DNA from 4 places in the Streptococcus gwangjuensis genome. Region 1 is predicted to be linked to each of the others. Evidence: predicted binding sites of a transcription regulator. Region 1 holds the regulator's gene; each other region holds the start of a gene.
What was found. The regulator Rex, encoded in region 1, represses fermentation and respiration genes when NADH is low (regulators of the CRP and FNR family bind a similar motif). The targets are predictions, from matches to a motif close to TTGTGAANTANTTCACAA.
Positions count from the first base shown of each region.

Region 1 (3,179 bases):
CTCCCTTATGTTCTCAATATTGGATTTCCTGGCCAGAAAAACGACCTCTTACTCCTTCGTCTAGATTTAGCTGGAATTTCAATCTCTACTGGCTCAGCCTGTACTGCAGGCATTGTACAATCCAGCCATGTTCTTGAAGCCATGTACGGGGCAAATTCAAAACGCTTGAAGGAATCCGTTCGTATCAGTTTGTCGCCAGAAAATACTGTTGAAGACCTACATACCCTCGCAAAAACCTTAAAAGAAATTATCGGAGGTTAGCCATATGGCATTTGAAAAAACCATTCAGTTAAAAAATTGTCGTTACGACTACACTCTTAGTCCTTCTGTTAAGAAATTCACCCTTAAGGACAACACATTTTTTGAGACAAAAGTTGGTAACTATGAACTAACTCGCCTGCTTGAAAAGGTTCCAAACAGCGGTGAGGGATTCCAGCTCAAAATCATCATTAACAAGGAACTTACAGGTGCTAAAATCAATATCACTGACAAGTTTGGGCTACGTCTAGTTGATATTTTCAAATCAGAAGACCACCACATTCATCAGGAAAAATTCTATTTCCTCATGGATAGCTTGGTAGAACGTGGTGTCTTTACAAAATCGGAAAGATAGAGCCAAAATGTTTGAACTGACCTATAAGGATAACTATCATGTAGAGCGGACTCTAAAGTATGAGGATTACGAGGCTCTCATGCTGGCTCTATCAGGATGTGTGACTCTACCAGATACACTTTATGTGACTTCTCTGACTTTTAAGGGCCAGAAAGTTTATCAGGGTCTGGTCGGAGACCTCTACCGTTTTCTATCACATGCAGATTTTTTACATCAAAACTAAGATTTTTCTTAGTTTTTTCTTATTTTTGTTGATTTTTTCACAATGTTTCTATAAAATAGAAGAATAGAAAGGTTGTGATTTTGTGAAAGATAAACAGTCTGCTATTCCAAAAGCAACAGCGAAAAGACTCTCTCTCTACTATCGAATTTTTAAGAGATTTCATGCAGAAAAGATTGAACGTGCCAACTCTAAACAAATTGCAGAGGCCATTGGGATTGACTCAGCGACCGTACGTCGTGATTTTTCCTATTTTGGTGAACTAGGTCGTCGTGGTTTTGGCTATGATGTCAAAAAACTGATGACGTTTTTTGCCGATTTGCTCAATGATAACTCTATTACCAATGTCATGCTTGTTGGTATTGGAAATATGGGCCATGCCCTTCTCCACTACCGCTTCCACGAGCGTAACAAGATGAAGATTATCATGGCCTTTGACCTAGATGACCATCCTGAAGTTGGTAGCCAAACTCCTGATGGGATTCCTATTTACGGAATTTCTCAAATCAAGGATAAAATCAAGGATGCTGATGTGAAGACTGCTATCTTGACTGTTCCCAGCGTCAAGTCACAAGAGGTTGCCAATCTCTTGGTAGATGCTGGCGTGAAAGGAATTCTCAGTTTTTCACCAGTCCATCTGCATTTACCAAAAGACGTGGTCGTTCAGTATGTTGATTTGACAAGTGAACTCCAAACCCTCCTCTACTTCATGCGAAAAGAGGATTAGAAAGCGAAAATCATTTTATGAAAAAACCAGTTATTGGGATTACAGGAAACGAAAAAACTCATCCAGATGATGACATCATGATGAGCTACGCAACAAAAGGCTTTGTTGAAGGCGTTAAAGACGCTGGAGGGATTCCCATCATCCTACCGATTGGTGATCAAGAAATGGCCTACCACTATATCAGTATGATTGACAAGCTCATCTTGACAGGTGGTCAAAATGTTGATCCAAAATTCTATGGTGAAACAAAAACCATCGATAGCGATGACTACCACCTTCAAAGGGATATCTTTGAACTGGCCCTCATCAAGGAAGCTATTAAACAGAAAAAGCCAATTTTTTCTGTCTGTCGTGGAACTCAACTCTTTAACGTTGCCATGGGTGGAACTTTGTACCAAGATATCGAAGACCATTGGCAGGATTGTTCTGCTGAGTACACAACTCAACGCTTGATGACAGAGCCTGATACAGTTCTTCGAGAAATCTATGGAGAAATTTCGCATATTAACTCCTTCCACCATCAGAGCATCAAGGATTTAGCACCAAATTTAAAGATTGCGGCCCATGATCCTCAAGATGGCATCATTGAAGCTGTCATGAGTACGGATGATGTTGCCTTTCTCGGTGTGCAATGGCACCCAGAATTTCTATTTGAAAATCGCCCCAAGGATAAAAACCTCTTTGACTATGTCGTTAATGAACTTTAGATTAAATCTGTCTTTTCACGATAACTAAAGTAATTAGAATGAGAGACAATCAAATGGTCCAAGAGGACAATCCCCATCAGTTCGCAGGCTTCTTTGACAAGTTTAGTGACATGATCATCATTTCGGCTAGGCGCTACCGCTCCTGAAGGATGATTGTGAACCAAGATGAGAGAAGTCGCCATATGCTTGATTGCATAGTGAAGGATCTCTCGCGGTTCAGCGATACTACGAGTTGCAGAACCGATGAAAATGGTCTGTTGATGGATGATTTGATTTTGAGTATTGAGATAGAGCGCCACCAGGTGCTCTTGTTTTTTATGTCCCAACTCCTGCTGCATCTTCTTGGCCAACTTTTGGCTACTAAGAATACTTTCCAACTCAATAGTCTCATGTTTATGAATACGATGCCCCAGTTCAATCATAGCTTGTAATTCTATGGACTTAACACGACCTATACCAGACAGACTCTGCAATTCCTGCAGGGTCATTTTTTTCAAATCCGTTAGGCTTGAAAGATTGTTCAAGACTTTCTGGGCAATTTCAAAAACACTGACTTGACGTGTTCCTGTCCTAAGTAAAATAGCTAGCAACTCTTGATTACTGAGCGCTTCTACTCCTTCCTTAGCTAGTCTTTCTCTTGGTAATAGTGAATCTTCTTGAAATGAAATACTATACATAAAAATCCTCCTCACTTTATTATTCGTGAGAAGGATGGAAAATTAGATTTTTTTCTCAATTGGAGCCACACTGGCTAAAAGTTTTTTCAAACCTACTTCTGGGAAATTGATTTTTAATTCCTGAGTAGCACCGCTACCTGAAACTTCCAGAACAGTTCCCTCTCCCCACTTCTTGTGGAGGGCAATGTCACCAATGGACCAATTTGCCTCGCTAGACGCTGATTTTGCTCCAGCT
Region 1 covers NZ_CP032621.1:776,132-779,310, reverse strand. Annotated here, with positions in the region: gene D7D53_RS03840 (cysteine desulfurase family protein) at 1-261, shown strand, start outside; gene D7D53_RS03835 (DUF1831 domain-containing protein) at 266-613, shown strand; gene D7D53_RS03830 (DUF4649 family protein) at 621-836, shown strand; gene D7D53_RS03825 (redox-sensing transcriptional repressor Rex) at 919-1,560, shown strand; gene D7D53_RS03820 (gamma-glutamyl-gamma-aminobutyrate hydrolase family protein) at 1,578-2,267, shown strand; gene radC (RadC family protein) at 2,264-2,944, opposite strand; gene pcrA (DNA helicase PcrA) at 2,987-3,179, opposite strand, start outside.

Region 2 (3,179 bases), 190 kb from region 1:
ATTGCCGATTGTCAATCTTTTAAAATTGGATGAAGGCGAAAGTATTCAGACTATTATCAATGTTGAGTCTGAACGCAGTGATGATGCTTATCTCTTCTTCACAACCCGTCATGGCATTGTGAAGAGAACCAGCGTCAAGGAATTTGCTAACATTCGTCAGAATGGACTCAAGGCTTTGAACCTCAAGGATGAAGATGAGTTGATTAATGTATTGTTGACGGAAGAAGACACGGATATTATCATTGGTACAAAGTTTGGTTATGCAGTTCGCTTTAATCAATCAGCTGTTCGTGGTATGAGTCGTATCGCTACGGGTGTGAAAGGTGTTAATCTCCGTGACGGAGACACAGTTGTTGGTGCTAGTGTGATTACAGACCAGGACGAAGTTCTTATCATCACTGAAAAAGGATATGGTAAGCGCACCGTTGCGACTGAATATCCAACAAAAGGTCGTGGTGGTAAAGGGATGCAAACTGCTAAAATTACTGAAAAGAATGGTTCCCTTGCTGGTCTTATGACAGTTAAAGGTGATGAAGATTTGATGATTATCACTGATACTGGTGTCATGATTCGAACTAACGTTGCCAATATTTCACAAACAGGTCGCTCAACTATGGGAGTTAAAGTGATGCGCCTGGACCAAGATGCTAAAATTGTAACCTTTACTACGGTTGCAGCGGCAGAAAAAGAAGAAGTTGGGACAGAAAACGAAACAGAAGGTGAAGCATAATGTCTCATAAAAAGAATAATAAGAAAATCAAACGAAAAAATCTGCTGACAAATATCTTGGCTGTATTTCTCATACTGATCTCTATTGCTTTAATTTTTAATGCAAAGATTCGTGATGCATTTATTGCTTGGAATAGTAATAAATACCAAGTTAGTCAAGTATCAAAAGAAAAAATAGAAGAAAATCAGGACACAGAGGGAAATTTTGATTTTGATTCAGTAAAAGCCATTTCCTCTGAAGCTGTTTTAGCCTCTCAATGGGATAATCAAAAATTACCTGTTATCGGAGGAATTGCAATACCTGAGCTTGAAATTAATTTACCTATCTTTAAGGGGATTGCAAATGTCAATCTTTTATACGGTGCGGGTACCATGAAGCGTGACCAAGAAATGGGTAAAGGGAATTATTCATTAGCTAGCCATCATATTTTCACAGGTGATAATGCTAGTCAGATGCTTTTTTCTCCACTAGATCGTGCGAAAAAAGGGATGAAAATTCACTTGACAGATAAGAATAAAGTGTATACCTATGAAATTAGTGAAGTGAAACGAGTTACACCAGATAGAGTAGATGAAATTGATGACCGAACTGGTGTTGATGAAATTACTTTAGTAACTTGTGAGGATGCAGCAGCTACTGAGCGGATCATTGTAAAGGGTGATTTGAAAGAAACAAAAGATTATTCACAAACATCTGACGAAATTTTGACAGCCTTCAATCAACCATATAAACAATTTTATTAGTTCTAAAAGAATCAGTGAAGATTAAGTTTCATTGATTCTTTTAATATTTTCGTAAAATAAACTTTTATGAAATACAGAAAACGTTTCCTTAATTCTAAAGTTTGTGATATAATTATCACAAATAAAAGTTTTAGGAGTTTATTATGGTTTCTTCAGAATTTATCTCAAAGATTGAATTTGCTTGCAAGAAGAAAGAAAGTCTTTATAGTCAAAGCAAATTTAAGTATGCGATTCGTTCGATGTTCGCAGGTGCATTTTTAACCTTCAGTACAGCTGCAGGTGCAGTTGGAGCTGACTTGATTAATAAAATTGCACCGGGTAGTGGACGCTTCCTATTCCCATTTGTCTTTGCTTGGGGATTGGCCTACATTGTTTTCTTGAATGCCGAGTTGGTAACATCAAACATGATGTTCTTAACTGCTGGTAGTTTCTTGAAAAAAATCTCTTGGAGAAAAACAGCTGAGATTTTACTTTACTGTACCTTGTTCAACCTTATCGGGGCCTTGATAGCAGGTTGGGGCTTTGCTCATTCGGCAGCCTATGCACATCTAACTCACGATAGCTTCATCTCAGGTGTTGTTGAGATGAAGTTAGGCCGTTCAAATGAATTAATCTTGCTTGAGGCGATTTTGGCAAATATTTTCGTTAATATTGCGATTCTTTCATTTGTTTTGGTCAAAGATGGTGGTGCTAAACTATGGCTCGTTTTATCAGCGATTTACATGTTTGTATTCTTAACAAACGAGCACATCGCTGCGAACTTTGCTTCTTTCGCGATTGTAAAATTCAGTGTTGCTGCTGATTCAATTGCTAACTTCGGTGTTGGAAATATGCTTCGTCACTGGGGTGTAACCTTCATTGGAAACTTTATCGGAGGAGGCCTCTTGATGGGTCTTCCATATGCCTTCCTCAATAAAAATGAAGATACTTACGTAGATTAAGAAAATGAGCACGATTAAGTCGTGCTTTTTCGTTTTTAAAATAGGGTAATAGCTATTTCTTATATCAAAATATAGAAAACTGATATTTGTAAACTATACCTTAAGGTGCTACAATATCCTTAATCAAACTATTTGGAGGTCGTTTTATGACTCGTGATTTAAAATTTGAAACCTTACAATTGCATGCTGGGCAAGTAGTTGATCCAGCAACTAAGTCTCGTGCAGTACCGATTTATCAAACAACATCCTTTGTTTTTGATGACACGCAGGAAGGTGCCGATTTGTTTGCCTTGAGAAAACCAGGGAACATTTATACTCGTATCACCAACCCTACAACAGCTGCCTTTGAAGAAAGAATTGCTGCCCTTGAAGGTGGTGTCGGAGCTCTTGCAACCGCATCAGGTATGGCTGCAGTGACTTATACGATTTTGGCGCTTGCCCATGCAGGTGACCATGTAGTGGCAGCATCAACTATTTACGGTGGAACCTTCAATCTCTTGAAAGAAACCCTTCCTCGTTATGGTATCACAACAACCTTTGTGGACGTGGATAATTTAGAGGAAGTGGAAGCAGCGATCAAAGACAATACCAAGCTTGTCTTGATTGAAACCTTGGGCAATCCCTTGATTAACATTCCTGACTTGGAAAAATTGGCTGAGATTGCTCATAAACATCAGATTCCACTTGTTTCCGATAATACCTTTGCTACACCTTATTTGATTAACGTTTTTTCTCACGGTGTAGATATTGCCATTCACTCTGCGA
Region 2 covers NZ_CP032621.1:961,980-965,158, reverse strand. Annotated here, with positions in the region: gene gyrA (DNA gyrase subunit A) at 1-730, shown strand, start outside; gene D7D53_RS04790 (class A sortase) at 730-1,473, shown strand; gene D7D53_RS04785 (formate/nitrite transporter family protein) at 1,617-2,414, shown strand; gene D7D53_RS04780 (O-acetylhomoserine aminocarboxypropyltransferase/cysteine synthase family protein) at 2,561-3,179, shown strand, end outside.
Region 2: a site for Rex is predicted at 1,575-1,592, ahead of D7D53_RS04785 (formate/nitrite transporter family protein). Genes of this name have one in related genera too.

Region 3 (3,179 bases), 880 kb from region 1:
TATGGCTGAAGCGACAGACCGTATGTATGATTATTTAGTTCGACAGGACAATGTTTCGAGCCAAGAGTTGAAAAATGAAGCGATTCGAAAGGCTTATCATGAGAGAGCTGAGCAGGAACTAAGTAATGGCGGCTACAAAATCACTACAACGATCAATAAAAAAATCCATGCGGCCATGCAAAATGCAGTTGCGAACTATGGTTATTTGGTAGATGATTCGACTGGGCAGCCTGAAGTAGGGAATGTTTTGATGGACAATAAAACGGGGGCTGTTCTAGGCTTTGTTGGTGGTCGTAATTACCAGACTAACCAAAACAATCACGCCTTTGACACCAAGCGTTCGCCAGCCTCTACAACCAAGCCTTTGCTGGCCTACGGAATTGCCATTGACCAAGGTTTGATGGGAAGTGCTAGCATATTGTCAAATTATCCTACAAATTTTGCCAATGGTAGTCCGATTGTGCATGGTAGTAGTAAAGGCACAGATATGGTCAATTTGGGTGATGCTTTAAACTATTCATGGAATATTCCAGCCTATTGGACCTATCGCATGCTTCGTGAAAAAGGTGTCGATGTTAAGAGCTATATGGAAAAAATGGGTTACGAAATTCCAGAGTACGGTATCGAAAGTCTACCTATGGGTGGTGGTATTGAAGTTACAGTTGCCCAGCATACCAATGGTTATCAAACACTTGCTAATAACGGTGTCTATCATCAGAAACATGTGATTTCTAAGATTGAATCATCTGATGGTAGAGTAATCTATGAATTCCAAGACAAACCAGTTCAAGTGTACTCGAAGGCAACAGCAACGATTATGCAGAGTTTGCTTCGTGAGGTGATTTCATCTCGGATCACTTCAAGTTTCCAAACGGATTTGGCTTCTATCAATTCAAGCTTAGCTCGTGCAGACTGGATTGGTAAGACTGGTACAACCAATGAAGATGAAAATATGTGGCTCATGCTTTCGACACCAAGATTGACTCTAGGTGGTTGGCTAGGGCATGATGATAACCGCCCAATGGCTAAGGGGGCTGGGCATTATCGAAATGCCAAATATATGGCTTACTTGATCAATGCTATCCAACAGGCTGAGCCTGGTGTTTGGGGCAATGAACGCTTTAATCTTGATTCTAGTGTGACCCAGTCTCAGGTCCTCAGATCTACAGGGCAGAAGCCTGGCAAAGTATCTGTTAATGGAAGAACAGTGGATCTTTCAGGTTCTACTGTAACGAGCTATTGGGCTACCAAGGCGGGAGCTCCAACGACAAGCTATCACTTTGCTATTGGAGGAAGTGAAGCAGATTACCAAAATGCTTGGTCAAGTATTATTGGTAGTTTCTCATCTACACCAAGCTCAAGTAATAGCTCTAGCAGTACATCAAGTTCATCATCTACACAATCAAATAGCAGAAGATAGAGCTATAAAATAAAAATCTTAAATAACGGTCTTGAATCTCGTTAAGTGAGAAGCAAGGCCGTTATTGTGCTCTTAAAGACAAACGATATTATAAAAATTGTTAGTAAAATGTCTAATATATATTGCAACTTAGATAATATTGCAGAGATTATTCGTGATTTTAGAATAGAAATTTACTGAAAGTGCAATTGTTTTGGATGTCCTAGTGTTTCAATGATATAGAAGAATATTCTCCATCTATCAGTAATATCATTTTTGTTTAGTCGTTTGATGTTAATCGAAAGTTCTTAAGGAGTAGTGAAGTTTCTCTTTGTTAAGGATGAAAGCAGACTAGCTTCTGCTTTTTTATCTATATTGCTTTACTGGTAAATAAAATAGTTAAAAAAATCACAAAAATACTTGAAGAAACAAATGAAAAGGCTTACAATTATATTATAAACAGTACAAATAAAAAAAGGAGGAGTGCTTTATGAAAGCCTATACTTATGTTAAACCAGGACTTGCTTCTTTTGTTGACGTTGCCAAACCAGTTATTCGCAAGCCAACAGATGCTATTGTGCGTATCGTAAAAACTACTATTTGTGGAACAGACCTCCATATTATCAAAGGGGATGTTCCCGCTTGCCAAAGTGGTACCATTCTTGGTCACGAAGGGATTGGGATTGTTGAAGAAGTTGGAGAAGGAGTTTCGAATTTCAAAAAAGGCGACAAGGTCTTGATTTCTTGTGTTTGTGCCTGTGGTAAATGCTACTACTGTAAAAAAGGAATTTATGCCCACTGTGAAGACGAAGGGGGCTGGATTTTCGGTCACTTGATTGACGGTATGCAGGCTGAGTATTTACGTGTCCCTCATGCAGATAACACTCTTTACCATACTCCAGAAGACTTGTCAGATGAAGCTTTAGTTATGCTATCAGACATTCTACCTACTGGATATGAAATTGGTGTCTTGAAAGGGAAAGTAGAACCTGGTTGCAGCGTAGCCATTATTGGTTCAGGTCCAGTTGGTTTAGCAGCTCTCTTAACAGCTCAGTTCTATTCACCAGCCAAATTGATTATGGTAGACTTAGACGATAACCGTTTGGAAACTGCCCTATCATTTGGTGCGACTCATAAGGTTAATTCTTCAAACCCTGAAAAAGCCATTAAAGAAATTTATGATTTGACAGATGGCCGTGGTGTAGATGTCGCTATTGAAGCTGTTGGTATTCCTGCAACATTTGATTTCTGTCAAAAGATTATCGGTATAAACGGAACAGTTGCCAACTGTGGTGTGCATGGTAAACCAGTCGAATTCGATTTGGACAAACTTTGGATTCGCAACATCAATGTAACAACTGGTTTGGTATCTACAAATACCACTCCACAATTGTTGAAAGCACTTGAAAGTCATAAGATTGAGCCAGAAAAATTGGTAACTCACTATTTCAAACTAAGTGAAATTGAAAAAGCCTATGAAGTTTTCAGTAAAGCAGCAGACCACCATGCAATTAAGGTCATCATCGAAAACGATATTTCAGAAGCTTAAGTAGTAAAAACATTTTGGAACACAAGCAAATAGAAATTCAGTCATTCATCAGATGGCTGGATTTTTTATCAAAAAATTAAGAAATGAGCATATTTCTTTCCTTGTTTAATGGAATTAGTTATAATATACGATACAAAGGAAATGAATGAATATGTATCGTGTTATAGAAATGTATGGAGATTTTGAACCTTGGTGGTTCTTAGAAGGTTGGGAAGAAGATATTGTAGCTAG
Region 3 covers NZ_CP032621.1:1,651,574-1,654,752, reverse strand. Annotated here, with positions in the region: gene pbp1b (penicillin-binding protein PBP1B) at 1-1,420, shown strand, start outside; gene D7D53_RS08355 (zinc-dependent alcohol dehydrogenase family protein) at 1,890-2,948, shown strand; gene D7D53_RS08350 (DUF1033 family protein) at 3,100-3,179, shown strand, end outside.
Region 3: a site for Rex is predicted at 1,796-1,813, ahead of D7D53_RS08355 (zinc-dependent alcohol dehydrogenase family protein). Genes of this name have one in related genera too.

Region 4 (3,179 bases), 780 kb from region 1:
AAAGCTGACCAATCCTGGAACTGCTGAAGAGTTTGCTGCAATCGTTGCTTGAGCCTTGTCAGCCCCTTCTCCTACAACAGTATAGTTGCCTGGATCAATCGTAAATTTCAAAAATCCAGCATTCTTAATTCCCACGTAGGCAAGAAAGACACCGATACCAGCTGAAATAGCTGAACGAAGAGCATTTGGAATCGATTCAATGATCATTTTACGAACATTTGTCAAGGTAATAATCAATGAGATAATTCCACAGATGAAGACCATAGCCAAGGCTTCTTGCCATGAATAACCAAGCCCGAATACAACTGTAAATGTAAAGAAGGCGTTAAGACCCATACCTGGTGCTTGAGCATAAGGTAAGTTGGCGTAGAAGGCCATCATCAAGGTACCTGCTACTGCACCAATAATCGTTGCGAGAAACACACCCTGAGCAGGCATCCCTGTTTGCGAAAGAATTTGTGGGTTTACAAAGAGAATATAACTCATTGCAAAGAAAGTTGTTAAACCAGCGAGAACCTCTGTACGAACGTCTGTACCGTTCTCTTTTAGTTTAAATAATTTGTCCATTATTAATCTCCTTTTAATTTTTACGAACAATAACAGAATTATATCATTTATCATTCACTTTTTCAACATCTTTGTTTAATTTATTTAAGAAATTGATGGAATTTCATTTTTTGTTTGGAATCTGCTTTTCTGTCTGCTTTTTGTTATAATAGTAGACATCTTATCTGGAAAGACACTAGAAAGGTTTATATGACGAAAAAAATTATTGCAGTTGACCTAGATGGAACCCTGCTCAACTCAGACAGTCAGATTTCTGACTTTACCAAAGAAACTATTAAAAAAGTTACTGAAAAAGGGCATCAGGTTATTATTACGACAGGTCGCCCTTACCGCATGTCAAAAGATTTCTACCGTGAATTAGGCTTAGACACTCCTATGATTAATTTCAACGGCTCCCTTACTCATTTACCAGACCAAGCTTGGGACTTTGAAAAGTGTTTGACCGTAGACAAAAAATATCTGCTCGATATGGTTCAACGTTCAGAAGATATTCAAGCCGATTTTATCGCTGGAGAATATCGTAAAAAATTCTACATTACAAATCCCAATGAAGAAATTGCCGATCCTAAACTATTTGGTATAGAAGCTTTCCAGCCTGAAGATCAATTCAATCCTGAATTGGTGACCAAGGATCCTAACTGTATTCTGTTGCAGACCAGAGCTAGTGACAAGTATGCCTTGGCAAAAGAAATGAATGCCTTCTACCAGTATCAACTTTCTATTAATACTTGGGGTGGTCCGCTCAATATCCTTGAGTGTACCCCAAAAGGAGTCAATAAGGCCTTCGCCTTGGACTACTTGCTCAAGGTAATGAACCGCGACAAAAAGGATTTGATTGCCTTTGGAGATGAACACAATGATACCGAAATGCTCGCTTTTGCTGGGAAAGGTTATGCCATGAAAAATGCCAATCCTGAGCTACTCCCCTATGCAGATGAGCAAATTTCCTTGACAAATGACCAAGACGGGGTTGCCAAAACCCTGCAAGATTTATTCTTATAGTCCATTCTGACCAGCTTGCAAGCTGGTCTTTGTGCTCTTTTCACAGTCTCATCAACCAGTTAATCGATTGTTCTACTTTTTGCCTCCAAAACCTTGGAAAAGGCTTTCTTTTGTGATATAATTCACATATAAATACAAGAGAGCTCGTCATACTCGACTCTGTTGACACAAAATCAATCCAGTCCCGTTATCCCTGTTCTCGGTCAATATCAAGGAGGATAGCTATGAAAGCTGTTGTTGTAAATCCAGAAAGCACTGGTGTTGCTGTTGAAGAAAAAGTACTCCGTCCACTTGAAACTGGGGAAGCACTTGTAGAAATTGAATACTGTGGTGTTTGCCACACTGACCTCCACGTTGCCCATGGTGACTTTGGTCAAGTACCAGGACGTGTTCTAGGACACGAAGGTGTTGGTATCGTTAAGGAAATTGCACCAGATGTGAAAAGCCTTAAAGTCGGTGACCGCGTCAGCGTTGCTTGGTTCTTTGAAGGATGTGGCACTTGCGAATACTGTACAACTGGTCGCGAAACCCTTTGCCGTACAGTAAAAAATGCCGGTTACTCAGTAGATGGTGGTATGGCTGAACAATGTATCGTAACTGCAGATTATGCTGTTAAAGTTCCTGACGGACTTGATCCAGCCCAAGCTTCTTCTATCACATGTGCTGGTGTAACAACCTATAAGGCTATTAAAGAAGCCAAAGTTGAACCAGGTCAATGGGTTGTTCTTTACGGTGCTGGTGGACTTGGTAACCTCGCAGTTCAATATGCTAAAAAAGTTTTCAACGCTCATGTTATCGCAGTTGATATCAACAATGACAAACTTGCCCTTGCAAAAGAAGTAGGCGCTGACATTGTGATTAACGGTCTAGAAGTTGAAGATGTACCAGGACTTATTAAAGAAAAAACAGATGGCGGAGCTCATTCAGCTGTCGTAACCGCTGTATCTAAAGTTGCCTTTAACCAAGCTGTTGATTCTGTACGCGCTGGTGGTCGTGTCGTTGCTGTTGGTCTTCCTTCTGAAATGATGGAACTCAGCATCGTCAAAACCGTTCTAGATGGAATCCAAGTCATCGGTTCTCTGGTTGGAACTCGTAAAGACTTGGAAGAAGCCTTCCAATTTGGTGCAGAAGGTTTGGTAGTCCCAGTTGTCCAAAAACGTCCAGTAGAAGATGCGGTAGCCGTTTTCGACGAAATGGAAAAAGGTCAAATCCAAGGACGTATGGTACTCGACTTCACCCACTAATCTAATAAAAACCTATTTTAAAAGTTGGAATGCGCTTCCAACTTTTTTATATTAAATTTTAATATCAAAAATTACTATGTCTTCTTGAAACCTTATTATATCAATATCATTAAATACACTATTTAAATGTTTTCTTGAATATTTTATATCAAATAGTTGCTTTTTATATGAAAACGGTTTATACTTATTTAGTCTTAAAGTTTTCTTAAATGAAGACTGAAACAACAAAAAGGAGGAATGACAATAATGAGTATCGGAATCATTATTGCGAGCCACGGCGAATTTGCTGCGGGTATTCATCAGTCAGGATCTATGATCTTTGGTGAACAAGAAAAGGTTCAAGTTGTAACCTTTATGCCAAATGAA
Region 4 covers NZ_CP032621.1:1,560,705-1,563,883, forward strand. Annotated here, with positions in the region: gene D7D53_RS07820 (NCS2 family permease) at 1-567, opposite strand, end outside; gene D7D53_RS07825 (Cof-type HAD-IIB family hydrolase) at 757-1,569, shown strand; gene adhP (alcohol dehydrogenase AdhP) at 1,794-2,813, shown strand; gene D7D53_RS07835 (PTS sugar transporter subunit IIB) at 3,060-3,179, shown strand, end outside.
Region 4: a site for Rex is predicted at 1,680-1,697, ahead of adhP (alcohol dehydrogenase AdhP). Genes of this name have one in related genera too.